DNA from 3 places in the Ideonella lacteola genome. Region 3 is predicted to be linked to each of the others. Evidence: predicted binding sites of a transcription regulator. Region 3 holds the regulator's gene; each other region holds the start of a gene.
What was found. Region 3 encodes LexA, which represses DNA repair genes until DNA is damaged. Its sites were predicted from a motif close to ACTGTATNNNNATACAGT; they were not measured.
Positions count from the first base shown of each region.

Region 1 (10,565 bases), on a different contig from region 3:
CTGGTGCTTGAGCTGGCGTTGGGGGTCGGCGGGCGGAAGCGGCATTGGGGGAAACAGCGAATTGCGCGCCGGATGATCCTGGGTGAGACGTCGGCAGGCAGCTTTTCACTGTAGCACGCGTGCTGCGGCGCAACATACGGGCGCACCGACGCACCCTGCCAGGGTGCCTAATCGTCCTCGCGCTGGCCGACCACGCGCCGAACGACGTCGCCTGAGAAGCCGCGTCCGGCGAGGAAGCGCATTTGCCGCGCCCGCTCGGCGGCATCGGCCGGTGCTTGGCCGCCGTATTTGCGTCGCCAGATCTCCCGCGCGCGCTCCAGCTCGGTGTCTCTGAGCTGACGGGCCGTGTCCGCGTCCAGCTCGACGCCGTGACGGGAGAGCTCCTGCTCGATTCGAGCGATGCCTTGGCGTCGGGCGCGGGCGTGAACACGGCTTTCGGCGAAGCGGGCGTCACTCAGATGCCGAGCGGCTTCCAGGTCGTCCAGCACGCGCTCGATGTCTTCGGCCGCCCGTTCAGCGTCAAACTCAGGCGGCGTCTCCACGGGCTCTTCGTCGCTTCGGTCCCACGGATCGCGCGGCCCGAGCGCCCGATCCTTGGCCGCCGCCTGGGCCTGCGAGCGTGCGCGCTGGCGTGCGTGTGCCATCAGCTTGGTGCGCAGTTCGGCCCGGCTGTGCTCCCGTCGTGCCAACAGCGACAGGGCCTGTGCCTTCAGGCTGAGAGGGGGGCGTTTCACGGCATGCTCTTCGCGCACACGGCCAAGCGCCCGCTCACGGGCGGGCGCTCGTCAACGCAAACGGTCGGCTTACTCGGCGGCCTCGGTGCCACCGAGCAGCGGCACCCCCATCGCCTCACGCACCTTGTTCTCGATTTCGCGGGCCAGTTCGGGGTTCTCGCGCAGGAACTCGCGCGAGTTGTCTTTGCCTTGGCCGATCTTCTCGCCGTTGTAGGCATACCACGAGCCTGACTTTTCGACGATCTTGGCCTGCACGCCCAAATCGATGATCTCGCCCTCGCGGCTGATGCCTTCACCGTAGAGGATGTCGAATTCGGCTTCCTTGAACGGCGGGGAGACCTTGTTCTTGACGACCTTGACGCGGGTCTCGTTGCCGATGATCTCTTCGCCCTTCTTGATCGAGCCGATGCGGCGGATGTCCAGGCGGACAGACGAATAGAACTTCAGCGCATTGCCGCCGGTGGTGGTTTCGGGGCTTCCGAACATCACACCGATCTTCATCCGGATCTGGTTGATGAAGATGACCATGCAGTTCGACTTCTTGATCGTCGCAGTCAGCTTGCGCAGGGCCTGGCTCATCAACCGGGCCTGCAGGCCGGGCAGGCTGTCACCCATCTCACCTTCAAGCTCCGCCTTGGGCGTCAGCGCGGCGACCGAGTCGACGATCACCAGGTCGACAGCGCCCGAGCGCACCAGCGAGTCGACGATTTCAAGCGCCTGCTCCCCGGTATCCGGCTGGCTGATCAGCAGCTCTTGCAGGTTGACGCCCAGCTTCTGGGCGTACTGGATGTCGAGTGCGTGCTCGGCGTCAATGAAGGCCGCCACGCCGCCCAGCTTCTGCATCTCGGCCACCACCTGCAGCGTCAGCGTGGTCTTGCCCGACGATTCCGGGCCGTAGATCTCGACCACGCGGCCGCGCGGCAGGCCACCCACGCCCAAGGCGATGTCGAGCCCCAGCGAGCCGGTGGAGACGACCTCGATGTCCTCGATCACTTCGCCTTCACCCAGGCGCATGATCGAGCCCTTGCCGAACTGCTTTTCAATCTGGGCCAGCGCGGCCTGCAGGGCCTTGGACTTCTCGGTGTTCAGGTTTTTCACGGGTGCATCCATTCGAGCTGACCTCCTCGGTCGAAGATCGGGGTTTGATCTGGGAATGGGCACGATTATGTCAGAAGCTGGATATCTGTACAGTGGATTTTCCGGCCCTGGCGAACGTCAAGCTGGGGACAGGGCCGCTCCCTAGAATCAGCGGTATCGGTGGCCGCGAGAGGGTGATGTCGAAGAGCCGCCTGCCAAGGAGACAAGGGCGATGCGCATCCTGATTGCGGAAGATGACCAGGTTCTGGCCGATGGACTGCTGCGCTCGCTGCGCGGAGCCGGCTACGCGGTGGACCACGTGGCCACCGGCAGCGAGGCCGACGCGGCGCTCGCCTCCCACGAGTTCGACCTGGTGATTCTCGACCTGGGCCTGCCACGGCTGCATGGGCTGGAGGTGCTGCGCAAGCTGCGCGCCCGCGGCGCGAGCGTGCCGGTGCTGATCCTCACGGCTGCCGATTCGGTGGAGCAGCGCGTCAAGGGCCTCGATCTGGGGGCCGACGACTACATGGCCAAACCGTTTTCGCTGCAAGAGCTGGAAGCGCGCGTGCGGGCGTTGACCCGGCGCGGCCTGGGCACCGCATCTAGCGTGATCAAGCACGGGCCCCTCACCTTCGACGCCACGGGTCGGGTGGCCTACATCAACGACCAGATGGTGGAACTGTCCGCGCGCGAGATCAGCCTGCTCGAAGTGCTGCTGCAGCGGGCTGGGCGCCTCGTCAGCAAAGACCAGCTCGTTGCGCGCCTGTGCGAGTGGGGCGAAGAGGTCAGCAACAACGCGATCGAGGTCTACATCCACCGCCTGCGCAAGAAGATCGAACAAGGCCCCATCCGCATCGCGACCGTGCGTGGCCTCGGCTACTGCCTTGAAAAAATCCAGAACTGACCGCGTCCAGCCACTTGAAGCGCCGCGGGCCTTCGCGGGGCCTGCGCGCATCTGGCTTCGCTGGGCGCAGCCCCCAGCGCGTTGTTCCGGCCAGTGCGCGAGGGGCGGCCATTGAAGGAGCAGCGGTCATTGTTCGGCGAGATCCTCGACTGGATGCTCGTGCCGCTGCTCCTGTTGTGGCCGATGAGCGCGGCGTTGACCTGGTTGGTCGCGCAGAACATCGCCGCGCGGCCTTACGACCGCGACCTGGCGCAGTTGACGCGGATGATCGCGCGGCAGATCGTGGCCGTCGAATCGGGGCCATCGCCGGGCAAGGTTCTGCGCCTGCCCGAGCCCGCGGCGGCGCTGCTCAGAAGCGACGATGTCGACCGCGTCTATTTCCAGGTGCTGGGCGAGCAAGGGCAGTTGCTGGCCGGTGATCGCGAGCTGCCGGCGCCGGACACCGACCCGGCCGCTCCGCCCCCGCCTGGAGAGGTGCAGTTTCGCGACGAGATGATCCAGAACGAAACGGTGCGGGTCGCCAGCCTGCGGCCTGTTCCCGGGCCGAGTGAGTCGCCCCGCATCGGCCTTGTCCAGGTGGGCGAGACGATGGAAAAGCGCAGCCGGCTCACCACCGAGATCATCAAGGGGGTGTTGCTGCCTCAGTACGTGATCTTGCCGGTAGCCGTGTTGCTGGTGTGGTTCGCGCTGGCGCGCGGCATTGCGCCGCTCAGCCAGTTGCAGCAGCGCATCCAGCGCCGGCAAAGCCACGACCTCAGCCCCATCGATCAGCACGACGTGCCTGAGGAGGTGGCGCCATTGGTGGGTGCCATCAACGACCTGTTGACCCGGCTGGACCAGTCCATGGCCACCCAGAAGCACTTTCTGGCCGATGCCGCCCATCAGCTGAAGACGCCGCTGGCCGGCTTGCGCACCCAGGCCGAACTGGCGCAGCGCGAGATCGACAGCGGCACCGGCGATGCCCAGTCGATCAAGCGGTCGCTGCAGCAGATCGCCCGTTCGAGCCAGCGGGCGGCGCACATGGTGAACCAGTTGCTCGCGATGGCGCGGGCGGAAGACCGCGAGTCGGCGCGAAAGGCGCAGGAGTTCAACCTGGTCCGCCTGGCCACCGACACGGTGAAAGACTTTGTGCCCAGGGCGATGGACAAGCGGATCGACCTGGGCTACGAGGGCCCCGAGGCGCTCAGCGAATCGGTGCCGCGGCTGCGGGGGCAGCCGATCCTGGTGCGGGAGATGATCCGCAATCTGGTCGACAACGCGCTGCAGTACACGCCAGAAGGTGGCACGGTCACGGTTCGAGTGACGCCCGATCCCTTCGGCCAGGTGGTCGTGCTGCAGGTCGAAGACAACGGCCCGGGCATTGCCGAGTCCGAACGAGAGTTGGTGTTCCAGCCGTTCTATCGGGCCCTCGGAACCAACGTGGATGGCAGTGGCCTGGGGTTGGCCATCGTGCGCGAAATCGCAGAGAAGCACTTGGCGACGGTGTCGATCGACCAGGCACGGTCGGCGGTCTCGACGTCGGCGGGGGTGCCGGCGTCCCCGGCGATGGGGCCGGGGACGGTGTTCACGGTGCGCTTTCCGGTACAGGCAGGTGGGCGTTCAGTGCCCGCCAGCGCCGACCCGGATCAGCGCTGACCCACGATCACTTGGAGGTGGAGACCTTGCCGCCAGCCTGGGCGTTGTTCAGGGGGTAGCCGGCCGACCAGGTGCCGCTGTTGATCAGCGCGCCCGATTCCACGCCGTACACGGCCCAGGTGCCGTTGTTGTTGACGACCCAGCCGTAGGTGGTGCCGAACTGGGTGGCGCTGGCTTCCGTCAGCGAATAGCCCTTGCCAACGGCCCCGGCCAAGACCTTGCCCGTCGGGCCCATCACGGCGTCCGGCGTGTAGGCGCCGCAGTTCGTGAAGTCGCGCTGGCCGGTCACGTAGCCGCCGCTGACCGTCAGGTTGGTGAAGCCGTCGCAGTAGCCGTCGAACTTGATGTTCGCGGGGATCGCCGCTTGGGCGGCACCGGTCACGGCGAGCAGAACGGCGGCGATGGTGGAAATCTTCAACATGATGTGTGCTCCGAAAGTCAGTTCATATGAGTTGTTAGTACGGTGACGGTTGGATACAACCTACCGTACCGCTGCGCAGTCTATGGAGCTGACGGTCGAAGATCTCTCCCTCTGATGAGGGGGGTGGCCTCCCCCTATCTTGACCCCCTTGACCTTCGTCATGCCGAATAACCTTTGTCATTCAGCTCACGAGTTAGGGGGGCGGCCTGCCGGGTCAGCTTTGCATCAGGCGCCGGCTCTTGGCGATGGACATCAGCATGCCCAGTGCCAGCCCGAGGGTCACCATCGCGGTGCCACCGTAGCTGATGAACGGCAGCGGAATGCCGACCACCGGCAGGATGCCGCTGACCATCCCCATGTTCACCATCGCATAAGTAAAGAAGCTCAGCGTCAAAGCGCCGCCGAGCAGCCGGGTGAACACGGTGGGAGCTTCCGCCGCGATGATCAGGCCGCGTATCAGCACGAAGCTGAAACAGGCGATCAGGCACAGCGTGCCCACCAGACCGAATTCCTCGGCGTAGGCGGCGAAGATGAAGTCGGTGGTTCGCTCGGGGATGAACTCCAGGTGCGTCTGCGTGCCCTTCATGAATCCCTTGCCCGTGGGGCCGCCCGAGCCGATGGCGATCATGCCCTGGATGATGTGAAAGCCCTTGCCCAGCGGGTCGGTCGTCGGGTCGAGCAGCGTGCACACCCGGTGCTTCTGGTACTCGCGCAAGAGCGGCCACTTGACGTCGTCCTGGCAAATCTGGTCGGCCGAGAAGACGAGCGCGCCGATGCCCAACGCACCGGCCAGCAGCACGGGCAGGATGAGCTTCCAGGACAGCCCGGCGAAGTAGATGACGTACAAGCCGCCCGAGAGGATGAGGATGGCCGTGCCCAGGTCCGGCTGTTTGACCACCAGGCCCACGGGCAGCAGCAGCAGCGCGCCGGCCACGGCGAAGTCGAGGGTGCGCAACTGCCCTTCTCGTTTCTGGAACCACCAGGCCAGCATCAGCGGCATGGCGAGCTTCATCAACTCGCTGGGCTGGATGACCAGCCCGACATTCAGCCAGCGCGTCGCGCCCTTCTTGGTGATGCCGAACAATGCCGTGGCCACCAGCAACGCGACGCCCACGGTGTACAGCGGCACGGCAATGCGCATCAGCCGCTGCGGCGGCACCTGAGCGACCAGGAACAGCAGCATCAACGCCAGCAGCATGTTGCGGCCGTGGTCGACGAAGCGGGTACCGTGGTCGAAACCGGCGGAGTACATGGTCAGCAGACCGAGACCGCCCAGAAGCGCGAGACCCAACAGCAGTGGGATGTCGAAACCGCTGAACACCGGGGCCAGCCGCTGCGACAGCGGACGCCGTTCAATGACGATGCTCATGAGCGCTCCTCGTCCGATGGGTTCACCGGCAGTCCCTCGCGGGGGCGCAGCGCTTGCGCGAGCGCCGTCTGCCGATCGATTCGCCGGCTCATCGGGATGCTCCCGACGCTGGCGCTGGCGCGGCCACCGCCGTGGCGCTGGCTGTTGGCTCGGGTGGCGCTACCACGCCCATCGTCACCGAGGCGCCGGGACCGGTGGGCAGGGGGACATCCGCCGGTTTGCGGGGCGTGCCGATGGGCGCGAATGTCTGGCCCTGCTGCGTCTTGGCGATGTCTTCTTCGCTGGGGTACTGGTCGAGCAGCAGGTAGTCGAACACGCGGCGCGCGATGGGCGCGGCCGATGCCGATCCCCAGCCGGCGTTCTCCACGATCACGGCCAGCGCGACTGTGGGCTGCTGCATGGGCGCGAACGCGACGTACAACGAGTGGTCACGCTTGCGCTCGTCCGCCTTGATGCTGCTGTACTTTTCGCCCGCCTTCAGGCCCACGGCCTGCGCCGTGCCGGTCTTGCCACCGCTCTGGTACGGCGCACCCATGAAGACCTGGCGCGATGTGCCTTCCAAGGTCACGCCGTTCATCGCGTTCTGGATGACGCCCACGTCCGACGGTTTGAGTGGCAGCGGATCCAGCGCGTCGCTGGCGATCCGCCGCCGGTCGTGCTTGACCACGTCTTCGATCTCGCGCACCAGCCGTGGCTTGAAGCGCTGGCCCCCCGAGGCGATGGTCGCGTAGGCCGTGGCCATCTGCAGCATCGTGAAGTTGTTGTAGCCCTGCCCGATGCCCAGCGAAATGGTCTCGCCGGCGTACCACTTCTGGTTGAAACGGCGGCGCTTCCATTCGGTCGATGGCAGCACGCCCGCGACCTCGCCTTGCAGGTCGATGTCGGTCTTTCGGCCTAGGCCGAAGGGCTCGAGTTGGTCGTGGATCAGGTCCACGCCCATCTCGTTGGCGAGGCTGTAGAAGTAGACGTTGCTGGAGGTGACGATCGCCGCGCGCATGTCTTTCGGGCCGGGCCGGTCGGTCTCCGGGCTGCCGAAGGTGTGGCCACCGAAGGTGTAGGTGAGGTTGTCCTGGATGACCGTGCTGGGCGATCGCTTGCCGCTGTTCAATGCGGCCATGGCCATCAGCGGCTTGAAGGTGGAGCCGGGGGGGTAGGTGCCCCGAAGTGCCCGATTGAGCAGCGGCTTGTCGATGTCCTCGTTCAATTCGCGCCAGGAATCGGCGTCGATGCCGTCGACGAACAGGTTGGGGTCGAAGGTGGGCTTGGAGACAAAGGCCAGCACCTCGCCATTCCGCGGGTCGATGGCCACCAGCGCACCGCGGCGCTCGCCAAACAGCCGCTCGACCAGCGCCTGCAGCTTGATGTCGATCGACAGCACCAGGGTGTTGCCGGGCGTCGACGGCTTGCTGTCCAGGCGCCGCACGGCCCGGCCCCCGGCCGACGTCTCGACCTGCTCCACACCCGTGCGGCCGTGCAGTTCGCTCTCGTAGGCCTGCTCCAGCCCGAGCTTGCCGATGTATTCGGTGCCGCGGTAGTTCGCCTGGGCATCTTCGTCCCAGTCCTCCATCGCCAGCTTTTCGGCCTGGTTGATGCGGCCGATGTAGCCGATGAGGTGGCTGCCGGTGTCGCCAAGGGGGTAGTTGCGGAACAGCCGTGCCTTGATGTCCACCCCCGGAAACCGAAAGCGCTGAGCGATGAAGCGCGCCATCTCGGTTTCAGACAGCCGGTTGCGGATGGGCAGCGACTCGAAGCTCTTGCTCTCCTCCAGTTGCCGCTTGAACCGGCGGCGGTCGCTCGGGCGGATCTCGACCAGCTCCGCCAGGGCGTTGATCGTCGCCTCCAGGTCATCGACCTTGCTCGGCGTGATTTCCAGCGTGTAGGCGGTGTAGTTGTTGGCGAGCACCACGCCGTGGCGGTCGACGATGCGGCCACGGTTCGGCACGATGGGCACGATCGCCGTGCGGTTGGCCTCGGCCTTGAGTGACAGCTCGTCGTGCTTGATCACCTGCAGATACACCAGGCGCGCGGTGAGCAGGCCGAAGCCGATCAGCACGAACAGCGCGGCCGCCAGGATCCGCAGGCGGAACCGATCGAGCTCACGCGCCAGATCTTTCAGCTCGGTCATGCGAGCCCCCTGCCGGCCGCGCGAGGGCCCGTGAGCATGTCCATCCGCAGCTGGATCACAACGGCCGGTTCTTGTCGGGGTCGGGCGGGCGGCGCTGTGGCGCCAACAGCAGCACGCTCGCCACCGGCCACAGGGCGGCCTCGATCAGGGGCGCGATGAACAGCGACCAGCCAGGAAAGCTGTCGCCAATCACCAGCCGCACGATCAGCGAGGCGACATGGGCAGCGAAGAACAGCGGCATCACCTGCAGCATCTGCTGCACCACGCCAAACCACAGCAGGCGGCGATGGATCATGATCGCCAGGTAGCTCAGCACGGTGTACGCCAGCGCGTGCTGGCCCAGCAAGGCGCCCTGGTGCACGTCCATCAGCAGCCCGAACAGGAACGACCAGCCGATGCCGACGCGGCGGGGCTGATGCACGTTCCAGAAGACCAGCGTCAAGGCCATGAAGTCGGGCATCGCCGGGCTGCGGCCACTGGGCACGAGGTTCAGCCCGAACGCCAGCAGCAGCGTGAACCAGAGGAACAGCGGGTTCACCGGCAGCAGCAGCTGGTCGGCGCCGCGGGGCATGATCACGCCCTTCATCGCTTGCCCCCCTTGCGGCCACGCGGGGTTTCGGCCTCGGTGGGCGTTTCGGGCCGGGCGGGCAGCTGCACGCTCAGGGGTTCGAGCACCAGCACGTGGCGAACGCCATCGGGTTGGGCCGTCGGTGCCAGCGAGATGCGGGCGAAGGCCGAGTCGGCGCGCCGATCGACCACGGCAACCTTGGCCACCGGCAACCCGGGTGGATAGACGCCATCGGTGCCGCTGGTGGTGAGCAGGTCGCCTGCCTGGACATCGTCATTGCCACCGACGAAGCGCAGCTCCATCGCATGGCCGTCTCCGCTGCCGAAGGCGGCGCTGCGGTGCTGCGTGCGGGTGTTGACCACCGGAATTGCGGCTTCCTTGTCGACCAGCAGCGTCACCTCGGCCGAGAACGGGTAGACGCGGGTCACCTGCCCCAGCACGCCGGCCTCGTTGATCACTGGCGCGCCGGCCACCACGCCGTGCTGCTGGCCCCGATCGAGAAACAGCTTGTACGAGAACGGATCAGGCGCCTCGTACAGAACTTCGGCGGCAAGCGATTTCACGGTCACCGCCGGGCGCAGCTCCAGCAGCGCGCGCAGCCGTGCGTTTTCCTGGGCGAGCTGATCTGCCCGCGCGGAACGCTCGGCTTGCTGCGCCAACATGGCGCGCATGGCGTCCCGGCTGGACAGTGCAGCCTGCAGCCCGGCCAGGTACTCGCCGCCGCCGTGCCAGGCTTGCACCGGCACGCTCAGTACCCGCACGGCCGGCAGCAGCGCGGTGGCGGCAGCGGCCCGCAAAGGCTGGATCAGGCCGACACGGCCGTCGGCCGCCATCAGGAACACCGCCAGCGCCGAGAACAGCACGAGCTTGGTCCGCGCTGGCAGGCCCTGGCGAAAGAATGGCGGTGGCGTGCGGTCGAGCGTGCCGAGAGGCATGACTAGGGCCGGTTCACACTGCTAGAAAGGTCACGAGCACCCGTGGGCACGGCGGTGGCAACACGGGGGCTGTAGATCACCGGCCGACAACGCATGGTGGCCGCGTGGCAGGCCTCACTCCGAGGTGAAGATCGCGCCGAGGCGCTCCATGCGTTCGAGCGCCATGCCGCAGCCGCGCACCACGCAGGTCAATGGGTCTTCGGCCACCAGCACCGGCAGGCCGGTCTCTTCCGCCAGCAGGCGATCCAGGTCGCGCAGCAGCGCGCCGCCGCCCGTCAGCATCATGCCGCGCTCGGCGATGTCGGCGCCGAGTTCCGGCGGCGTTTGCTCCAGGGCGTTCTTGACCGAGGAGACGATCTGGTTGAGCGGGTCGGTCAGCGCTTCGAGGATCTCATTGGACGAGATCGTGAAGCTGCGCGGCACCCCTTCGGAGAGGTTGCGGCCCTTGACCTCCATCTCCTTGACTTCCGAGCCTGGGAAGGCGGAGCCGATGCTCTTCTTGATGCTCTCGGCGGTGGGCTCGCCAATCAGCATGCCGTAGTTGCGGCGGATGTAATTGATGATGGCCTCGTCGAACTTGTCGCCGCCGACCCGCACCGAGCCTTTGTAGACCATGCCGCCCAGCGAGATCACGCCGACCTCGGTGGTGCCGCCGCCGATGTCGACCACCATCGAGCCCGAGGCCTCCGAAACCGGCAGGCCCGCGCCGATCGCGGCGGCCATCGGCTCTTCAATCAGATACACCTCCGAGGCGCCAGCGCCCAGCGCCGACTCGCGGATCGCGCGCCGCTCGACCT
Region 1 covers NZ_JBBUTG010000004.1:209,282-219,846, reverse strand. The annotation lists gene AACH06_RS08980 (DUF2889 domain-containing protein) at 1-45, opposite strand, end outside; gene AACH06_RS08975 (regulatory protein RecX) at 168-734, opposite strand; gene recA (recombinase RecA) at 804-1,844, opposite strand; gene AACH06_RS08965 (response regulator) at 2,044-2,715, shown strand; gene AACH06_RS08960 (sensor histidine kinase) at 2,869-4,350, shown strand; gene AACH06_RS08955 (hypothetical protein) at 4,358-4,771, opposite strand; gene rodA (rod shape-determining protein RodA) at 4,986-6,140, opposite strand; gene mrdA (penicillin-binding protein 2) at 6,229-8,265, opposite strand; gene mreD (rod shape-determining protein MreD) at 8,321-8,842, opposite strand; gene mreC (rod shape-determining protein MreC) at 8,848-9,768, opposite strand; gene AACH06_RS08930 (rod shape-determining protein) at 9,883-10,565, opposite strand, start outside.
Region 1: a site for LexA is predicted at 1,909-1,926, ahead of recA (recombinase RecA). Genes of this name have one in related genera too.

Region 2 (10,565 bases), 110 kb from region 3:
CACTGCTTGTGATGGCAGGTGCGCTGGCCTTCATCAAAGTGCGCTCCGCTGGCACGCCGAACGGCACCATACATGGTCATAAAGTCTGCCAAGAATCCACGCCAGTCAGACGCCCCACTGAGCCCCGAAGAGACAAAGCCGCTGCCATCGGGAATGCCTGAGACAAACGTCCGACTCTCGCCGTCGTCAAAGTGGATGCGATACACCGTCAGGGTGGGGCCAAACCTCTGCCTGGCCCTCCAGAAAGTTTCCGCAGTTGCCCAGGCGGGTTGGTCCATAAGCAATCCCATCTCCGGGGAAGCCCTTTGTTCTTCCGTCCACAAACGAGCCTGGACGCCAAGAAACGGGTGAACCAGACGACCGCCATCCTCCGCGGTGATCGCACCGCCAACCCATTCGTCCAAGCCAATCCGATGGTACGGACTGCCAAGAATGTACCCGTCGGCGTTCGCCTCGGCCTCGTAGGGCAACTGGCCCAGCAAATGTTCAAAGAGGTCTCGCCAGCGGCACGGCTCCGGCTGGGCCAGAAACTTGCGAGCATCGTCTTTTCGCGTCGAGAACATGCCCCATAGCCTTCCCAGTAGTTCGACGAAGGTTCGCACTGGTTCGCTGGTATGGAAAGTCGCATTGATCAGAGGGAGGATGCAGCGCAATGCCAATGCTGGGTCAGCCAAGTACGCTGCAGCGAACTTATAGGGTTCAAGCGTCGCGGGGTTGCGCTTGCACCAACGGGCAAAGACCACCGGGTCAGTTCGACTACCCTCTTGCGTGACCTGAAACTCAGCGAGGGATGTCGCGCATTCCAGTAAATCCAAAGGACTAATCCGAACTTCCTCGACAACTTCCGCCGGGAATCGCGCCTCGTCACCCCCGCATACCAGATGACTGCCGTACCGACCGACGCGCATGTCAAGACTCATCCGTTCGAACTCGGGCAGCACGCAGTCCCACTTCGAATAAGTCCGCTCTTGCCGGGACAGATGCGTAAACGCTCGCGTGGCTTGCCGAAGTGCGAGGGTGGCATATCGATATACGAATGGAAGCCTGAGCCCCTGCCAGTAGTGATAGTCCTCGTGAAACCGCACCTGCTGGGTGCGAATCGGCAGGCGGGCTAGCAATTCATTCGGAGACTCACCTTGCTGGAAGATCCTACTCCGCAACTCCTTTGCCAGCGCACCATCAATCGCTGCACCATCAACGTGCAGGAACACGACGAACGTACACGGATCTACGTGGGAACGCATGGCGAGTACCTCGTCCGAGGCCGGCTAGGGCCAGCGCTAAACACGTCAGCCAGTTTCCGCCCATCCGCAGCGCACTGCAATACATCGCCTTGAGGAACCACCAGCCGAGTTCTTCTCGCAGTTGCATTAGACCCGCTGGCTACACTCTAGCGCGGAGGATTGCATCATGCACCGCATCGTCAAGGCGCACCTGGAAAGCTTCGTCGCTAGCTTCTCGCTTGAAGCGGACGACGAGGCCAAGCAGTTCGAGAAGTTCGCGACCTACTGCGTCATCTCGAACCGATTCAGCGGCACGTTCGACCTCGACGAGGTTGTGACGGGAACCGGTGACGAGGGAATCGACGGGATCGCCATAGCGATCGACGAAGCCGTCACCGCTTCCATCGAGGACGCGCAAGCCGTTTTCGCATCACCCCGCCGCAACCACGACGTAGACATGGTTTTCATTCAGGCGAAGCGAAGTGAGGGCTTCGACCTGGGCGATTTCCTCAAGTTCAAAGAAGGCGTGCTCCGTTTCGCGACGGCCGCCCTTTACCCTGCAACGGACGAAGTGCTGGTCGAGTCGCGGGGCATGTTCGATGTCGTGCTGCGCCAGGTGCCCAAGCTGCGCAATGGCCGCCCCTCGCTGATCGCGCGGTTTGTCGCGACTGGCATCTACCAGAGGCCGGATGCTCTTGAGGTGGCGCTGGCCGACTTCCACCGGCAGGTGGAGGCCCTTGGTATCTTTCATGACATCGACATCAAGTTCGTCGACCGCGATGAGTTAACTCGGCTGTGGGTCGGAACGTACTCGGGCGTCAATGCGAGCCTGCCTGCGTTCAGCACGGCTGCGCTGCCCAATATCGCCGGTATCGACGAGGCCTACCTCGCGGTCGTCCGGGCGAGCGACTTCGTCAACAACGTGCTGATGACCGAGGACGGGAACCTGCGCACACAGGTGTTCGAGGAGAACGTGCGCGCATTTCTCGGCTTGGACAACACAGTCAACCAGTCCATCGCCGCTACGCTGGCCTCGGAGACCTCGAGCCGCTTTCCCGTGTTGAACAACGGCATCACCATCGTCAGCCCCGACGTGCAGCTTCAGGGGAACACGCTGCACCTGACGAACTTCCAGATCGTGAATGGGTGCCAGACCTCGAACGTACTCTTCGAGAACCGAGCGACCTTGGGCGACGTGATGGTGAACATCAAGGTCGTCGAGACGCAGCTTGAGGATGTCTTCTCTGAGCTGGTCCGTGCCACGAACAGCCAGACGAAGGTGGAGGACACGCAGTTCCTGTCGCTGCGCCCCATCGTGCGTAAGGTCGAGCAGTACTTCAATACGTACGAGGGCGCTGAAGGCCGCCTTTACCTCGAACGGCGCGACCGGCAGTACGTCGGTCAGGACATCCCTAACACGCGTATCTTCTCGCTGCACAACGCGGCCAAATGCGTCGCCGCCATGTTGTGCAATCGGCCTGAGCTTGCGGCGCGCTATCCGAAGACGATGTACGACGAACTGACGGGAATCATCTTCGCTGACGACACCAAGGAGATCGTCTTCTACGCCGCCTGCATCACCATGTACCGCTTCACCCTGTTGGTGTCTAACAGCACAATCCCGCAGAACTTGAAGCGATTTAAGTGGCACATGCTGCCCGTCGTCTGGGCGATCGTGAACGGGCGAGACGCGCCGAGGCTGAACTCGCGCCAGGTTGAGCGCCAAGCCCAGGCCGTTATCGACGCGATGGCGCAACACGGTGCCCGGGCAAACGAAATCTTCACTCGCGTGGCCGGCATCTGCAGCGGCCTCGGCGATGTGACGAGCGACCGACTCAAAAGGCAGGCCATTCTCGGCGAGATGCTTGCGTTGGTCTGAGGGTGGTAGGTCAGTCCGCCAGCTCAATGGAGCTTGCGAAGGCGGCCGAGCACACGTATCAGTGCGGCCGCTAGCAGCTTAGGTCTGTATGGCAGCACCCGCTGCGCCCCCCCCCGCACGCCCTTAGCGTTAGCAAAGAACCGACCGGACAACGCGAACAGCGCAGGCCCACACCGCACCAGCCTTGACCTCGGCAGCGAACCGTGTCATCTTGCGGGCGTCGCAGCACTACGAAAGGAGGTGATATGTCTTCAATCTCCCGGTCTGGGTGGGATCCCCAGCTCCTGTAGCCGGTTCTGACACTCAGACCCGCGGGCGCTCTTCACCTTTGGTGAGAGCGCCCGCGTCATTTCAGGCGACGTTGTCCGGTTGACCTGGCGTCGGGCTGGCGCTGGCCCGCGCTATGCCGCGTCGTTTGGCTTGGCTGAATCCGGTTGCTCGTGCACGCGCATGATGCGCGCCAGCTTCTGCGCCGCGCGAATGCCCTGGTCTTCGAAGTTCACGTTGACCAGCACCTGCAGTTCGAACACGTCTTCGGCCAAGGTGTCGATCTGGGCGGCCAGCTCTTGCAGTTCGTGGTCGGGGTATTCGTAGTTGAAGCGTTCGGACGAGGCCTTCAGGTCTTTGGCCATCCATGTGTCGGCGTTGCGGCCGTGCAGCCTCACCACCGAGAGCGCCGGGTGGGTCGATTTCCAGACACCCTGCGCATAGTTGCCCACGCCCTGCGGCTCGTCGACCACCACATGGGCCACGCCCATCTCGCGCTCCCATGCCAGCGTGCGCTCGGCCTGCGATTCGGCCAGCCAGCTCTGGTTGCGAAACTCGACCGCCACCAGTTGCCCGGCCATGCGCTCGACGCAGTGCTCGACATGCGTGCGCCACTCGGGTGTGCGGTTCACCCAGGGGGCGAACTGGAAGTGCACCGCGCGCAGCTTCTGTGCGGCCTGCAAAGGTTTCAGGGCATGCAGGAAACGGAACCAGATCTCGTCTCGCAACTCGCTCGGCAAATCGGCGTAGTAGTAGTTCTTCTTGCGGCCAGACAGGGGCGGCAGGTGGGGCTTGATGTCGGGTGGAAACACCTCGGGCGGTGTCTGGTGGCCGGTGAGCAGGCGAAAGGCTTTGACGTTGAACTCGAAGTCGCTGGGCGTGCGCTGGGCCCACAGCTGGGCATGCACAGGGTCTGGCAAGGCGAAGAAGCTGCTGTCGACCTCGACTATCGGGAACTGGCTGGCGTAGTAGGCCAGCCGTTGTTCGGCACTGCTGCAGCCGCGCGGGTAGAAGGTCTTGGCCTTGATCAGCGATGGGTCGGTCCAGCTGCAGGTGCCGATGCGCACATTGCGGCGGCGGCCCACCGGGCCAGGGGGCTCGGCGGGAAAGAGATCGTCTTGGGTGAGTTCGTGGGCCACGGTGCGCCTCGGGTGAGCGTTCAGTATCCGAGACACGTGAGGCCGGCGCGAGTCGGGCCCAACCCGGCCCGGCTGCCGCGTCAGCCGAAGCGCCCGTGCAGGAACCAGCCCGGCTCGCCCTGTGGCGGCGCTGGGCGCACCCGATAGATCCAGAGCAGGGGCCCGTCGGCGGGTTGGGCGATGAAGTAATCCCGGCAGACCAGATCGCCGTCCCACCAGCCGGTCTCGATGCGCTCGGGCCCCGCCAGCAGGTGCAAGGGCTGCCCCGCCAGGCAAGGGCGGGCCTGGCGCTCCATCAAGGGCTGGGGCTGGGCCAGCAGCCAGGCCGGGCGGGTCAGCCGGGCGGGTAAGGCGCTGAGAGTGGCGTTGGGGGTGGCGCCGGGGGTAGCGAAGGTGAACGATGCCGTTTTGTCGGGCGCGGTGAAGCTCTGGCGGGCATTGGCGCGCTCGGGCCGGTGATCGGCCTGCACCGCCAGCCGCTGCACCGCCTCAGGCCCCAGGCGGGCTTGCAAACGCTCGACCAGCCGCAGCAGGCCCTCACGCTGGCCGGCCTGGCTGGGAAACAGCTCGCCATTCGGCGGGGGGCCCAGCACGGGCGCATCGCAAGCCAGGCTCAGCGACAGCACCGGGGCCGCCAGTGGCTCACGCGCCAGGCGCTCGCGCAGCACGGCGTGCAGGTGCTGCGCATCGCCCGTGGGCTCAGCCAGCATGATCTCGAGACGGCTGACGTGGGCGCCGGCTTCTCCCTGCGAATTGGCCCTCAACCGGCTTTCATGGTGAAGCAGCAGCACGAAGCTCTGCACCCGTGCATGGCGCGCCTGCGCCCAGGCGAGCAGGCGCGCCAGCAGCACCTGCGCACCCGCGAGCAAGGCCTCGGTGTGGTCGGCCCGCGCCCACAAATCGGCATGGCTGAGAAAGCGCAAGGGCGGCGCTATCGGCTCGAGCGGATCGGGCACCAGGCCCCAGGCCCGGTCGAGCATCGTCAACAGCTCCGGGCCGAATCGGCGAGCCAGCCCGGCGCGTGGCTGGCGCCGCAGATCGCCCAGCGTGCGCAGGCCCATCGCTTCGAATTGCGCCAGCGCCGAGGCATCGGTGGCCAAGGCAGCGGCCGGCAGGCGCCACAGCCGCTGGTGCAGGTCGTCCCAGGCGGGCTCGGCCAAGCACAGCGGCGAGCGGGTCAAGGCGGCCGGTGGGTCGGCCTGGTGAGCCTCACGGGCCAGCAGCAGGGCCCCCAGTGCCGTGGGGGCCGAGGCACGCTGCCACCGGTGCCCCAGGGGTGCCAAAGCCTCGGCCAGGCGCTGCCACAGGCGTGCCAGGCCGCCAAAGCAGCGCAGGCTGGCCTGCACTTCGATCAGCAGGCCATGCGGCGGCGCAGGCACCACCGTGGGCGAGAAGGCCAGCAAGGCGTGGGCTGCTGCCTGCAAGGCCTCGGCATCGCGCAGCGGGTCGGCCGTGCCCAGGATCAGCTCGGGCACCAGCGCCAGGGCGGTGGCGCGCTTCATGCCGGCCTTCACCCCCCCTTCAGCCGCCGCGGCATTGACCGCCGCGATGCGATGCTGGGCCTGCAGGGCGATCGGCTCACCCGCCCGCTCGTGCCCCAGCAGCGCACTGAAGGCCTCCAGCGACAACGAGGGGAAATGAAAGCCAACCCAGAGCATGCTCGCCCACCAGAAGACCGCGCACCTGCGGCACCCAGCTCGCCCGCTCAGCGGCCGCGGGGGAAGCCCGTCAGACCCGGGAGGCCCGGGAAGCACGCGAGGCTGGGGTTGTCGCCGACCGCAGATGCACCGAAACGCCGCCAGCCGCAGCGCCGGGCGATGGCATGACCCGACGCCAGGGCGTGCCGATGGAGGCACCAAGCGCAGCCACAGCCCGCGCCGTGGCGGGCATGGGCAGCGACGAGCTTGCGTCTTGGGGCGGTGCGAGCGGGCATCAACGACAGACCCTCACGCTCAGGCTACCGGCGAATTGGCCGGCGGCCACACGGGGCTGGCTGCCGCCGCAGGGCCGCCAGGCCGCGGCGGCACCACCGCGCGAACCACCGGCACAGCGGGGCCGGCCGATGGCGGCCGCCGGTGCCCCACCGGCCGGCCGGGGCGGGCCGCCTGCTGGGGCAGACCATTCGTCGGCCGCCCGGGGGGCCCAGCGGGCCCGCCGGGCGCTACCCCGGCCATCTCCGGCGTGGCCGGAGGAAGCGGCCAGGCACTGGCCCGCGCCTGAGCCCGCGGCGAAAGCACCGGCGCGAGCATCAGGCGCAAGGGCTGCGCCATCGCCGGGCCTTTGCGCTTGACGACCTGAATCTCCAGCGCATCGGCACCCGCCACTTGCAAGGTCACCCGCAAGGGGGCCGGGCTGGGCTCGGCCTGCGCAGCCCACTCACGCAACAAAAAGGCGGGCCCCTCATGCGACTGGGCAGCCAGTTGCAAGCGGCGCAAGGCCTCGGGCCGCGCGGCCCGCCCCGGCCAGGCCAGCACCGCGCCCACCTGGCCACTGCGCAAGGCCTGCTCGATCGACCAGCACAGCTCAGCCCCCGGCAAGGTGCGCCGCAGCGCCCCTTTGCGCGAACTGGCCGAATGCCGCGGTGAGGCGGTGACCGGGCAACGCACCACGATGCAGGCGCCCAAGGGCACGCCCAACTCGGCCAGCGCCACCGCGTTGATCTCGGCCGGTGGGTCGAACAGCATCAGGCTGCGGCCCGCCTGAGCCAAGGCCGACAGCATTGGCGCCAGCAAGCGGATTTCACCCACCCCCGTCTCAGCGAGCAGCAACTCGGTCAGCACACGCACGGGCCAACCCGCGCCGGGCAACTCGGCATCCAGGCTCGTGAAGCCGCTGGACAACGCGGCACCGAGGCTGGCCCCACCGCCCACCACACCCCCGGCAGACTGCGCTCGCCACAAGCCGGGGTGGACGCGGGTGGGCTGGGCCAGCAGCTCGGCCCGCCCGCTCACGGCGGGGGGCGCCGGCAGCGAACCTGCCGCAACCGGCACGCCGTTTGCCATACCGATGGCCGCACAGAGGGCCGGCTTGGAGGGGGTGAAAGGCAGCGCCATGATACTGTTTATTTGTACAGCATCTTATCCGCAGCCGCCAGCGAAATCGCCCCTCCCCCAAAAGGCAGGTTGCCTAAACACTGTATTTGTGTACAGTGCCTCTACCCAACGCACAGATCACTGGCCCGACAGGTCAGGTCACGCCGCCGCATGGCGAGGTGACAGGAGAACAACACGATGAACGCGACAGACATCCGCCCCACCCCATCCACCCCAGAAGACCAAGAAACATGGATCCAGCTTTTCGCCAGCCGCATCACCGCCTGCTGGCCCCGGCTCGATGCGACCGACGCCGAACACGTCGGCGACGGCCTCTCGCGAGAGGAACGTTGGCGCAGCATCGAGCCCACCCTGGCCGCCGAACGCTGGATGGCCCAGGTGATGGGCCCCACCGCGGCGAGCGGCGCCACACCCGCCAAGACGCCCCGCCCCACGGAGCCCACCCCATGAGCCCCAGCCGATTGCACTGGCCGGCACGCCGGCATCTCTTCCGCCACACCGGCCCCACCCACCGGGCCTCGCTGTGGTGGACCACCTTCGCCCTTCTGGTGGCCGTGGTGGGGGCTGGGGTCAGCGTCGCCTGGGGGCCGGTGACATGACCCGCCCGCGCCGGGCGGGTCGAACGCGCTGAGCACACCGACCTCGCTCACCCCTAATCCGGCCGATGCCGATGCCGATGCCGACAGACGCAGAGGCAAACGCAAACGCAAACGCCAGCGCAGCGGCCCCCGCAGGCGACCGAATCGTTCGAGCCGAGCGAGCTCAGAGGTAGGTCGATGCCAGCCCGCCGTCGACCGGGAGGTTGATGCCGCTCACCCAGCGCGACTCGTCGGCGCACAGGAAGGCCACCACCGGAGCCACCTCGTCGGCGAGCGCTGGCCGCTTCATGCGGTGAGCGTCTTTCTGCACGCGCTCTTGCCCCAGCATCTGCACGAAGTCGCCCAGGATGGGCGTGAACACGGGCCCAGGCGCCACGCAGTTCATGCGCACGCCATGGGCCAGGAACCACTTCTGCGACTGCGCGATCGTCCAGACGATCAGCGCCTCTTTGAAGTACTGGTAGCAGGTCTCTTGCGGTACCGGGTGGCGTGCCAGGAAGGCGAGGCCGGCTTCGAAGCTGGGCGTTTCGGCCAGGGCCTTGTGCAGGTCGAGCCGCGCCGGCCACTCGGCCCCGAGGATCGACGAGATGTTGACGATGGCACCGCCCTGGTCGCCATGGGGCAGGCGCTCCAGCGCGCGTTGGCACAGATGGCGCAGCCCCAGGTAATTGACGCGCGCCACCAAGTCCACCGGCGCCGTGCCGGGCACACCGGCGATGTTGCACAGCGCATCGAACTGCTCAGGCAGTTGGGCGAAGGCCGCGTCAATCGCTGCTTGCTCGGAGAGGTCGGCCTTGACGAAGCCATCGAGCGAGATCGAAGCGTCCTGCCGGTCTACGCCGATCACGCTGGCGCCGTGGTGCCGCAGAAAGCGCGCGGTTTCGGCACCGATGCCTGAGCTGACGCCGGTGACGACGATGGTCTTGCCTTGGAAGTTCATGGTGAGGTCTCCGTGGGTGATCGTTCGGGAAGATGGCTGGCGCCGCACGCGTGAGGTGAGACGCAAGCCGCGCGAGAGCGGCGGGGGTTGCGCCTCAGAAGGGGAACGGCGTGGCGGCGTCTTTGACCGTGAGCCACTGCCAGGTGGTGAACTGCTCCCAGTCGCCAGGGCCGCCGTGCGAGTTGCCATTGCCGGCTGCGCCCGGGCCCCCGAAAGGGTTCACCGCGTCGTCGTTCACCGTCTGGTCGTTGATGTGCACCATGCCGGCCTTGAGCCGGTTGCCGATGGCGAGCGCGCGGCCCACCGAGGCCGAGATCACGCCTGCGGCCAGGCCGCCATGGCTGTCGTTGGCCAACGCCACCGCGTCGTCATCGCTGGAGAAGGTGGCCAGGTTCACCACCGGGCCGAAGGTCTCGTCGTCGAAAGTGGGCATGCCGCGCCGGACGCCCGACAGCACCGTGGGCCGGTAGAAGAGGCCTTCGTAGCTGCCGCCCGCCAGCAGCTGCGCACCCGCTTTCACGCTCGCATGCACCGCCGCGTGCACAAGATCGCGCTGGCGCTCGTCGATCAGAGGGCCGAGGGCCACTTGCCCGGTGGCCCCATTGCCCACCGGCAGGTGGGTGGCCTTGGCCACCAGGCGCTCGATGATGGCCGGTGCAATGGCCTCGTGCACCAGCACGCGGTTGCTGGCCATGCAGATCTGGCCCTGGTGCAGCCAGGCGCCCCAGGCGATGTTGCTGGCTGCCACATCGGGGTCGGCATCGTCGAGCACGATCAGCGCATTGCTGCCGCCCAGCTCCAGCGACACCTTCTTCAGATGCTTGCCGGCCAACTCGCCGATGCGCCGCCCCACCCCCACCGAGCCGGTGAAAGAAATCATCGCGACGCGCGGCTCGGTGACCAGTGCCTCGCCCACATCGGCGCCACCCGGCAGCACATGCAACACGCCCGCCGGCAGCCCTGCCTGTTCGAACACCTGCGCGATCAGGAGGCCACCGCTCACGGGCGTGCGTGGATCCGGCTTGATGATCACCGCATTGCCGGCCGCCAGGGCCGGCGCCACGACCCGCAGCGTGAGGATGAGCGGGAAGTTGAACGGCGAGATCACGCCCACCACGCCGTGCGGCACGCGCCGCGCGATCGACAGGCGCCCGGCTCCGCTGGGCAGCACCTGGCCTTGCGCCTGCATCGGCATGGCGGCGGCGATGTGGCAGAAGGTGATCGCCTCGCGCAGCTCGTGCTGGCCCTTGGGCAGGATGGCGCCGGTCTCACGCGTGACGTACAGCGCCAGCTCATCCAGGTGCTGTTGGAAGATCGCCGCCGCCCGCAGGAACACCCCGGCCCGTTCGCGGGGCGATTGCGCCGCCCAGGCCGCCTGTGCGGACGCGGCTTGCTCGGCCGCGTGCGCCACATCGGCAGCCACCGCGCGGCCGGTGCGGGTGAGCACGGTGCCCGTGGCGGGCTC
Region 2 covers NZ_JBBUTG010000005.1:315,763-326,327, forward strand. The annotation lists gene AACH06_RS11475 (hypothetical protein) at 1-1,244, opposite strand, end outside; gene AACH06_RS11480 (AIPR family protein) at 1,411-3,102, shown strand; gene AACH06_RS11485 (DUF72 domain-containing protein) at 3,504-4,508, opposite strand; gene AACH06_RS11490 (Y-family DNA polymerase) at 4,589-6,166, opposite strand; gene imuA (translesion DNA synthesis-associated protein ImuA) at 6,461-7,561, opposite strand; gene AACH06_RS11500 (hypothetical protein) at 7,739-8,011, shown strand; gene AACH06_RS11505 (hypothetical protein) at 8,008-8,160, shown strand; gene AACH06_RS11510 (coniferyl-alcohol dehydrogenase) at 8,324-9,100, opposite strand; gene AACH06_RS11515 (benzaldehyde dehydrogenase) at 9,195-10,565, opposite strand, start outside.
Region 2: a site for LexA is predicted at 7,565-7,582, ahead of imuA (translesion DNA synthesis-associated protein ImuA). Genes of this name have one in related genera too.

Region 3 (10,565 bases):
GCCTGCTCGACCGTGAGTACCAAGCCCGGCGGGCCATGGGCCTCGAAGCGCCCCTGGGGAGCCTGGCGTGATCCGGTGGCTGCTGCGCTGGGGGGCGTCGCTCGGCATCGGCCTGGCGACGGCTTCGGCACAGGCGGGCACTGGCGAGGTGTGGGGCTTTGTCGATGGCGCGGGCGTGGCGCACGTGGCTGACCATGCGGTCGATTCGCGCTACTCGCTGCTGCTCAAGGGCGGCGAGGCCGATGCCAACGACCGGGTGCCCGGCAAGACGATGAGCCGAAACCGGCTGCTCACCTGGCTGGAGTTCGCTCCGGAGGTCAAGGCGGTGCAGCCCTGGCTGCGCGAGGCCGAGCAGGCCACCGGCATCGACGCCGAGCTGCTGAAGGCGTTGATCACTGTGGAATCCGGCTACAAGGGCGACAGCGTCTCGCCGCGCGGTGCGGTGGGCCTCATGCAGATCACGCCGGCGACGGCCCAGCGCTATCTCACCCGCGAGGAAACGACCGCGCGGCCGATCGATGAACACCTGCGTGATGCGCGCAGCAACATCCTCATCGGTGCGCGCATGTTGGCCGACCTGACCCGCCGCTTCGGCGGCATCCACCTTGCGCTCGCCGCCTGGAACGCAGGCGAGGGCCGCGTGCGGCGAAGCAACGGCGCCTTGCCCGAGATCGAAGAAACCCGCTCGCACGTGCACATGGTGCTCGAGCTCTACTGGGCGTTGTTGCAGCAGCGCCAGCTTGGGCGCGCGCGCGAGTTGCGCGTGGCCGGCCCGGTGGCCGACACCAAGGCTGGCACGCCTTGAACACTGGCCGCGCGCGATCCGCGTGGCCGTATGAATCCTGACCAATCATGACGATGGAACAAACCCCTCTGACCTTCACGCCCGATGGTGGCGACGGTGGCCACGGCGATGCGATCACGCTGGCGCACTACGCCGAGCGGGCCTACCTGGAGTACGCGCTCAGCGTGGTCAAGGGCCGCGCCTTGCCCGATGTGTGCGATGGCTCCAAGCCGGTGCAGCGCCGCATCCTTTATGCGATGGACCGCCTGGGTCTGGGCTTCACCACGGCCAGCGGCCCCAAACCGGTGAAGTGCGCCAAGGTGGTGGGCGACGTGCTCGGCAAGTACCACCCCCACGGTGACCAGGCGGCCTACGACGCCTTGGTGCGCATGGCGCAAAACTTCAGCCTGCGCTACCCGTTGATTGACGGGCAGGGCAACTTCGGCAGCCGCGATGGCGACAACGCCGCGGCGATGCGATACACCGAAGCCCGCCTGGCCCCGATCGCCCGTCTGCTGCTCGACGAAATCGACGAGGGCACGGTCGACTTCATGCCGAACTACGACGGCAGCGAAGAAGAGCCCAAGCTGCTGCCCTCACGGCTGCCGTTTTCGCTGCTCAATGGCGCATCAGGCATTGCGGTGGGCCTGGCCACCGAGATTCCCAGCCACAACCTGGGTGAGGTGGCCGCGGCAGCGGTGGCCCTGATCCGCAACGACGGCCTGAGCGACGACGAGCTGTATGCGCTTTTGCCGGGGCCGGATTTCCCCGGTGGCGGGCAGATCATCTCGAGCCCGGCCGACATCCGCGCGGCCTATGCCACCGGCCGTGGCTCGTTGAAGGTGCGCGCCTGCTGGAAGATCGAAGACCTGGCGCGCGGCCAGTGGCAGTTGGTGGTCACCGAGTTGCCACCAGGCAGCAGCGCGCAGAAGGTGCAAGAAGAGATCGAGGAGCTGATCAATCCGAAGGTCAAGGCGGGCAAGAAGGCGCTGACCGCAGAACAGACGCAGCTCAAGGCGGCGGTGCTGGCCGTGCTGGACGCGATGCGAGACGAGTCGAGCAAGGACGCGCCGGTCCGCCTGGTCTTTGAGCCCAAGAGCCGCACTGTCGAGCAGCAGGACCTGATCAACACGCTGCTGGCGCACACCAGCCTCGAATCGAGCGTGACGGTGAACCTGACGATGGTGGGCATCGACGGACGGCCGACGCAGAAGAGCCTGCGCCAGATGCTGACGGAGTGGATCGCCTTCCGCCAGGCGACGATCCAGCGCCGCACACAGCACCGCTTGCAGAAGGTGCTCGATCGGATCCATGTGCTCGAGGGCCGGCAGTTGGTGCTGCTGAACATCGACGAGGTCATCCACATCATCCGCAATTCGGATGAGCCCAAGGCCGCGTTGATCGAACGCTTCAAGCTCAGCGATCGGCAGGCCGAGGACATTTTGGAAATCCGCCTGCGGCAGCTGGCGCGTCTCGAAGCGATCAAGATCGAGCAAGAGCTGAAGTCGCTTCGTGAAGAGCGCGCCAAGCTGGAAGAGATCCTCTCCAGCCCTTCTGCCCTGCGCCGAACGATGATCAAGGAGATCGAGGCCGACGCCAAGCAGTATGGCGACGAGCGTCGCACCTTGATCCAGGAGGAAAGGCGCGCGGTCGCCGAGGTGAAGATCATCGACGAGCCGGTGACGGTGATCGTGAGCCTGAAGGGCTGGGTGCGTGCGCTCAAGGGCCACGAGATCGATGCGACGACGCAGAGCTTCAAGGCTGGCGATTCGCTCTACGGGGCGTTCCCGTGCCGGTCGGTGGACACGCTCTACGTGTTCGGCAGCAACGGCCGTGTCTACAACGTGGCGGTGGCGGGCCTGCCCGGCGGCCGCGGCGATGGCCAGCCCATCACCGCGTTGATCGAGCTGGAGGCCGGTTCGCAGCCGGCGCACTACTTCGCCGGATCGGCCGAGACGACGCTGATGCTGTCGAACACGGGTGGCTTTGGCCTGCTCGCCCGATGCGGTGATCTGGCCACACGGCAACGCGGCGGCAAGAGCTTTCTCACGCTGGAGGACAAGGAGCACGTGCTGCCCCCCGCCGCCGTGGCCGTCACCCACGGCCAAGTGGCCTGCCTGTCGCTGAGCGGCCGTTTGCTGGTCTACCCCTTGAGCGAGCTCAAGCTGCAATCGAAGGGCGGCCGAGGCCTCACGCTGATGGATGTGGACGCGAAAGACCCCCTGCTCTCGGTGACGACCTTCAGCGAATCACTGCGGGTGCTGGGCACGGGCCGCGGCGGCAAGCCGAAGGATGAAGTGATCAAGGGCGCTGCGCTGGCCGCCTACGTGGGCAAGCGGGCACGCAAGGGCCACAAGGTCGAGGGCATCGTCAAACCGCTGCGCGTGTTGGCGGGTTGATGCACGAAGGGGCGCGAGGGGATCGCCCGCGCGCCACTGGGCGGGGCGAGCCTGGGCCCCGTCAGGCGGTGCGGGTGCGGAGCGTGGCCAAAGGCGCGGGTTCGCTCGCCGGGTCGCGTGGTTCGCGGCCCAGCAGATCGCGCAGCGGCGTCGCGTCGGCGGTGTTGTCCGTGCCCAGCAATGCCAACGTTTGCTGGCCCCAGGGCGTGATCGGAAAGCGGTCGCCCCAGGCGGCGCTGGCGATCGTCAGGCGCTCGGGCAGCGCCATCACACGAGCCGGCGCGTGGCCGCGGGCGGCCCGCAGGCGCTGGATGAAGGCCGACAGGCTGGACACCTGCGGCCCGACCACCGGCAGCACGCCCTTCGGCACGGCGCTGCTGGACAGCGCCGCCACCACGGCCGCGGCCAAATCCTCCACATGCACGGGCTGGATGCGTGACGTCAGTGCCGCCTTCGGCAGCGGCAACCAGGGCAGCAGGGACAGGCGGTCGAACAAGGTGGCACTGGCACCGCCCGGCCCGTAGACCACGCTGGGACGAAGCACCAGGCCATCCAACTGCCCGGCTTGCGTGCGCTCGATGAGGTGACGATCGGCGGCGCACTTGGTACGCGCATAGGGCGTGGTGCCGTGGTCGATGCCCAGCGCGGAGATCTGAATCACCCGCCGCACCCCGGCCTGTGCACAGGCCGTGAACAAGGCCATGGGGGTCAGCAGGTGCACGGCCGACATCGGCCGTCGGGCGCTGTCGCGCAGCACGCCCACGGCATTGACCACCGCATCCACCCCATCCAGGCGAGGCAGCCAGGCCCCGGGGGTGGTGTCGCGCGAGAAGTCCACGAGGTGTTCACCCGAGCCGGGCTGGGTGGACGTGGTGCCCGCCACCTCATGCCCGGCCTGTCGCAACGCCCGGGCGATGTGCGCCCCGATGAAGCCGCGGTGGCCGCAGACGAGGACCTTCATGATGCGCTCGCTGCTTCTGCGGCGGTGGCCCGGGCCCGCTCGGCGGGCGCCATCGGCAGGCGCACATCGATGCGCATCATCTGCGAGACCTGGTGCCAGACCCGGCTGGCGATGAAAGCCACAGTGACGAAGATGCCGGCGAGCACCAGCCACAAGGTGCGGCGCAGCACGTCGACGGGGTCGGCGCCGTCTTCGAACCGGCCGAAGGTCAACTGCAGCACCACCGTGCCGGTCACCGCCAGCAGGTAGGCCGACCTTATCCAGAACTCGGCGCCGCCATCCGCATCGCACAGGCCGCGCAAGACCTTGGCGAGGATCGGCTCCAGATAGCGAACGGCGACGATCGGCAGGCACACCGCGAGGGTGAGCGACGAGGCAAAGATCAAGAGTGTGTTCATGAGAGGCTCCTTGGCGCGCTACCGTTGGCAGGTTCCATCGGCTTGGCAGCGTTGGGCCGAAGCACGTTGGGCCGCGCGGCGCGCGGTAGTTTCAAACAACAGGTGACTCAGGGCGCGCGGAATGCGGTGCCGGTTTCGGGCGACCACCGGATACAGCTTGTCCGCCAGTGGGCGAAGCACCGGCCAATTCGTGGGGGCCCACAACCAGCCCAGGCCCACCGCGCGGTAGGCGAGGCGAAACACCTCCACCCCGTTCAGCAGGCGCGCGTCTGCGGTCTGTGCGTGGATCAACTCCATCAGCGTCGACACGGTGGTGCCAGGCGGCGGCGCGTCGAAACCAGGTGCCGACACGTCGACAAAACGCAGCAGGCCTTCGGTGTTGCGGAGCATGAGGTTGGTCATCTCGGCGTTGCACAGCGCACACGAAGCGTCGTAGTAGATCGTCATCGGATAAGGGCTGGCGTGGTCCATGTTCTCTCCTTCTGAAATTTCGGCAAACACAGAAACTTTGAGTCAAAAAAAGGGGCTCAGAACGGTGGTGCGGGCAGCGGAGCGGGCGCCGCCGCATCGGCCTCGGTGGTGGGCTGCGCGCTGTCGGAGCCACGCAAGAATTTCTGCACCTTGGCACCCAGGCCCATCACCTTTTCGAGGGTGGCCGGGGTGAGGCGGAGCATCTCGTCCGACCAGGCTCCGAGCGACTCCATGAAGCGCAGGGTTTCGCGCAGGCGGTCCTGCACGTCGGGCGGCTCTTGTTGGAAAGATGGTTGCGCCACCAGTTGAGCCAGCATGCGCGTGGTTGGGTCGAACTCTCGCTCCTTGCGCTCGCGGACGATGGTGCGAAAGAGCTCCCACACGTCGTGCGAGGTCTCGAAGTAGTCGCGCCGGTCGCCCAGAAGGTGCGTCACCCGGATCAGTTTCCAGTTCTGCAGCTCTTTCAGGCTGGTGCTCACGTTCGACCGAGCGGCCCCGAGCGTGTCGCTGATCTCTTCCGCATGCAAGGGCTTGCCGTGGAAGAAGAGCAAGGCATGAATCTGGGCCACCGTGCGGTTGACACCCCAGGCCGAGCCCATCTCTCCCCAGTGGACGATGAAGCGGCGGCCGGTTTCGCTGAGTTCCATGGCGCCCAGCGTACCGCTTCTGTAATTTCTGTCAAGAGAGAAATTGGTGTCGAGCCAAGAGAGCGGCGTGGTGCCACGCCGCGCCCGCTGCCTGCCCACGGCGACGCTGGCCGCCGGTCAGGGTTTGGCGAGGCGGGTGATCTGCACCTGCACGATCTTCCAGACACCCTGCTGTCGGGTGTAGATGTCGGTGTATCGGTAGTGGGTGCTGAAAGGCTTGCCGTCCCAATGGCCAGTGATCTTGGTGCGGCCGGTCAGCAACGCGGTGTCGCCGTACTGGCGCACCTCGAATTCATCGACGGTGTAGGGGTCGATCTTCAGCTTGGGTGACATCAGGCCGTCGACGAACGACGCCTTGTCTTCGATGTCGGCATCGCCGTCGATCTGACGGAAATCCTCGGCCATGTTGGCCTCGATCGCCACGCGATCCTGCCGGACGATGGCCGCATCCCACTCGTTTGATTGGCGCGTCAGTTGCGCCATGTCCTCGGGTGTCGGTGCGGCAGCGTGGGCCCACGGCAAGCTGGCCGCCAGAAGGCCGGCGACGCCGACGCGAGCACAACGGATTGCCGCGCGTGCGAGGAAGGGGAGCAGACGGTTCATGAGGTACCGATGATCATGGTTCGGGCATTCGGGTGGATTGGGCCGACACACACCACCACTGCCCGTCACGTTGGATGTACACATGGGCGAATCGCGAGACCTCGGTCACCTGGCCCGTTGGTGCCCGAGCTGTCTGGCGGCCAAAGACCACGGCGGTCGCGCCCAGATCCAGCACGCGGATGTCGTCGGTGCTGAATCGCTGTGCCGATTGGCCCTTGGCCAGGGCCTGGAACAGTTGTGATCGGTCTATCACCTCACCCTGTGGCGAGACTGCCAGGAACTCCGGGGCGTAGATGCGGCCCAGCGTCCCGAAATCCTGAATGCGTACGGCTTCGACGCGTTGGTCTTCGATGGCGGTCAGCGTCTCTTCGGTGGTCGCTGCGGCAGACCACGCTGGCCACAGGCTGAGCACGGCGAACGCCGCGCCTGCAGTGCGGCGGACGAGGCGTGCCAAGGGCGAAAGGCGAGGCGACATGAATGCGCACCGGGTGGGTGACAAGGCGCGAACTATAGAGCGAGGGTGGGCAACCCTGGCCCGCCGAAACCGAAAGCGTCAACAGCGGCGATCAGCCCAGTGCCTGCCCGTGCAACTGCTTGCGCTCGGCGGTGTAGGCCCACCAAGGCTTGGGGGTGGCACCGTTCATGAAATCGACGATGGCCATGAAGGTATCCAGCACGCAAGGGTCTTGGCGTTGGCCGGTGGCTCGTTCGAGCTGGCGATACAGGGTGAAGGCATCTTGCCCGCGCAGGTCGGCCGGATGCTGGAAACCCAGCAGGCGCAGATCACCGGCCATCGCCGGCCCCACGTTCGGCAACTGTTCCAGCGTGTGGCAATCAGCCGCCGAAGCAGCCTTGGGCGCCTTGATCGGGCGGATGGGAGACAGCGTGCGGCCCATGTCGAGCAAGACCAGCGAAAGGCGACCAGCGAAAGGCGATCAGAACAGCATGTTCTGCCGCACCAGCCCGACAGCAATGCCCTCGATGGCGAACTCGACTTGGCCCGGCGCGATCACGATGGGCTCGAAGTCAGGGTTCTCGGGCAGCAGCTCAATCGTTTGCTTGGTGCGGTGCAGGCGCTTCACGGTGACCTCATCGTCCAGACGTGCGACCACGATCTGGCCGTTGCGCGCCTCGGCGGTCTTCAGCACGGCGAGCAGATCGCCGTCCATGATGCCGGCGTCTCGCATGCTCATGCCCTTCACCTTCAGCAGGTAGTCGGGGCGGCGTGGAAACAGGCTGGCCTCAAGCACGTAGGACTGCTCGATGTTCTCCTGAGCCAGGATGGGGTTGCCGGCGGCCACTCGGCCGACCAGGGGCAAGGTGAGCTGCGCCAGGCTGGGCAAGGGCAGCGAGAATTGCTTTCCGCGAGCCTCGTTCAGGGCGCGCAACGTGCTGGACTGAAGACGGATGCCTCGTGAGGTGCCGCCCACCAGCTCGATGACGCCTTTGCGAGCCAGCGCCTGCAAGTGCTCTTCGGCGGCGTTGGGCGAGCGAAAGCCCAGTTCGGCAGCGATTTCGGCACGCGTCGGCGGAGAGCCGGTGCGCTCGATGGTGGTTTGCACCAAGTCGAGAATCTGCTGCTGGCGGGCGGTGAGCTTCGGGCTGTCGATCATGGCGGCTGAGGCCGTCGGCGGGTGCTGAGCAGGGGTGCTAGCAGGCCAGCGTGACGGCTGAGGTTGCATCCAGTATCTGTATTTTTATCCAGACATGCAAGAAATGCAAAGCAATTCACTCGAAGAGCGCTTGGTGGTGATCCTCGCGACCGGCGGCACCATCGCGGGTTCGGGCGACGACGTGGGCTACGTGGCCGGGCAAGTGGGGGTGAAGGAGCTGGTCGCTGCGGTGCCCGCCCTGGGGCCGCGTCGGCTCGAATCGGAACAGGTGGCGCAGGTCGACAGCAAGGACATGAGCCACGAGATCTGGCAGGCCCTGGCGCAGCGCGTGGCCCACCACCTGGCGCGGCCCGAGGTGGCCGGCCTCGTGATCACGCACGGCACCGACACGCTCGAAGAAACGGCGTATTTCCTGCACCGCGTGCTCTCGCCGACGAAGCCGGTGGTGCTCACGGCCGCGATGCGACCCGCCACCTCGTTGCAGGCCGACGGCCCGCAGAACCTGCTGGATGCGGTGACGGTGGCCGCTTCGCCCCAGGCCAGCGGCGTCACCGCTGTGCTGAACGGCCGGGTGCACGGGCCGGTCGAAGTGCGCAAACACCAGCCTTTCATGCTGGACGCGTTCGAGTCGGGCGAAGCCGGGCCGGTCGCCTTGATCCAGGAGGGGCGCCTGCGGGTGTTGCGGGCCTGGCCGTCTTGTGAGGCGGTGGGCGTGGCACGCGTCTTGGGCCCGGTGGCCGGCTGGCCGAGCGTGGCCGTGGTGGCCAGCCATGCAGGGGTGGACGGCGCGGTGGTCGACGCGATCGTCGCGACAGGCGTTCAGGGCCTGGTCATCGAAGGCACCGGCAATGGCACGGTGCATGCGTCGCTGTTGGCGGCTGCCCAGCGCGCCCAAGCGCGCGGGCTGCCCGTGTGGCGCGCCACGCGCTGCCCTGGCGGCGCGATCGTCGGCGCGCCGGATGGTGCATTGCCCTCAGCGGGTGAGTTGTCCGCCTCGAAGGCGCGCATCGAGATGCTGCTGGGCCTGATGGCTGCCGTTTGAAGCGGCAGCACACCGCGCCCGATCGGCCTCGCACGCCGCACGGGCGTTGCCAGTGCTGCTGTACCCCGAGAGTTGGGCGTGGGCTCTCAAGCTCTCAGAGCGCAGGCTTGAACTTTTGCGGCTCGTAGGCCGAGCCGTTCAGGTCCGCGTCGTCGAAGGCGAAGACGAAGAACTGGTTCGGGTTGGGCAGGCCGCCCGGCGCCACCGAGAGGAAGTCGTTGTCGTTGGCGATGTAGAGCGTGTGCTTGACGGCGCCATCGATCACCACGTCCTCGCCAAATGCCATGCCTTCGAGCTTGGCGGGGATCGCGGTGTCTGCCAGGCCCGCCGCGTTCAGCGCGGCGCGGATGTCGAGGAACAAGGTCTTCGCGGGCGCCTTGGCCAGCAGGTCGTTCGCGCCTTCGAGGGCGCTCACGTCTTCAGCCTGCGCCAGATCCACCTTCCAGACCTGCTTCACCACCGCGGCCGAGTTGTCGCCCAGGCCCTTGCCATCACGCTCGAGCACCAGGAACTCGTGGCTGTTCAGCGCCAGGATTTCGCTGCTGTTGTAGGCCTTGTTCAGCGACGGAATGAAGTTGTCGTAGGCGTACTGGTTGACGGCACCGGTTTCGATGTCGATCTTCACGATCCGGTTGGCACGGCCACCGTCACCACCGTCCTGGATCAGCGGGCTTTGCATGAAGCCGAACAGCGTCTTGCCGTCCGGTGTGATCGCCAAGCCTTCCATGCCCTTGTTGGCCACGCGGCCACGCGTGTTGCCACTGATCTCGGTGGCGCCGATCGCTGACTTGGCCGCGACTGCGAAGGTTGATTCCGGCAGGCTGAACACGCGGGTGCGTTTGCCCGTTTCGCGGTTGAATTCGTAGACGTAGGGGCCGTACTCGTCGGAGATGTAGACGCGCTTTCCGCTGCGCGACACGCGCACGGCCTCGGGGTCGAAGCGGGCGTCCATCGGGCTGAGCGAGCCGGTGTCGCCGTCGAAGTTGTCGGAGCGGCCGCTGAAGTAGTGCCGGTTCTTCTGGTTCACTGGCGGAACGACCGGCCCGTAGACCAAGGCGTCGCGAGAGAACAGCGTGGTGGTGCCGATCAGTGCGGGCGTCAAGGTGAAGGGCAGGTTGCCGTCGGCCACCGGTGTGAGAGACAGCGTCAGCGTTTGCAGGCGTGGCACCCAGCTGGTGGTGTTGTCGACGTTGGTGTTCCACGCCGTGGCGTTCGGCCCGCGATCGGGGACCGCGACAAACGTTTGGCCGCCGGCCCAGGCCAGGCCCGACCCCAGACCGCCCAGCATGTTCGCCGGAGCACCGTTCTCGAGGGCATAGGTCAGTCCCGACAGGTCGCTGCCATCGCCGGCCAGGCTGCCCTTGGCGATCAGTGTGACGGCGGCATGGACGGGCGTGAGGGCGGTGGCGCAGGCCAGCGCCAGCGCGCTGAAAACAAGACGGGACATGAAAAAAGCTCCTCGGGTCGATACAACCCGAGGAGCTTCGCGAGGCGAGGTGACGCTGTCATGACCCGTCGATGACGGGGCGATGACAAGGCCGCGCCGCGGGCGCTCAGACCACCGTCAGCGACACGTCGATGTTGCCGCGCGTGGCGTTCGAATACGGGCACACCTGGTGGGCCGCGGCGACCAGCTGCTCGGCAGCA
Region 3 covers NZ_JBBUTG010000005.1:207,700-218,264, reverse strand. The annotation lists gene AACH06_RS11050 (GNAT family N-acetyltransferase) at 1-71, shown strand, start outside; gene AACH06_RS11045 (lytic transglycosylase domain-containing protein) at 68-805, shown strand; gene parC (DNA topoisomerase IV subunit A) at 853-3,183, shown strand; gene AACH06_RS11035 (NAD-dependent epimerase/dehydratase family protein) at 3,245-4,144, opposite strand; gene AACH06_RS11030 (hypothetical protein) at 4,141-4,542, opposite strand; gene AACH06_RS11025 (thiol-disulfide oxidoreductase DCC family protein) at 4,561-5,013, opposite strand; gene AACH06_RS11020 (GbsR/MarR family transcriptional regulator) at 5,070-5,660, opposite strand; gene AACH06_RS11015 (nuclear transport factor 2 family protein) at 5,778-6,263, opposite strand; gene AACH06_RS11010 (nuclear transport factor 2 family protein) at 6,277-6,738, opposite strand; gene AACH06_RS11005 (helix-hairpin-helix domain-containing protein) at 6,830-7,159, opposite strand; gene lexA (transcriptional repressor LexA) at 7,199-7,876, opposite strand; gene AACH06_RS10995 (asparaginase) at 7,980-8,918, shown strand; gene AACH06_RS10990 (esterase-like activity of phytase family protein) at 9,013-10,365, opposite strand; gene AACH06_RS10985 (organic hydroperoxide resistance protein) at 10,472-10,565, opposite strand, start outside.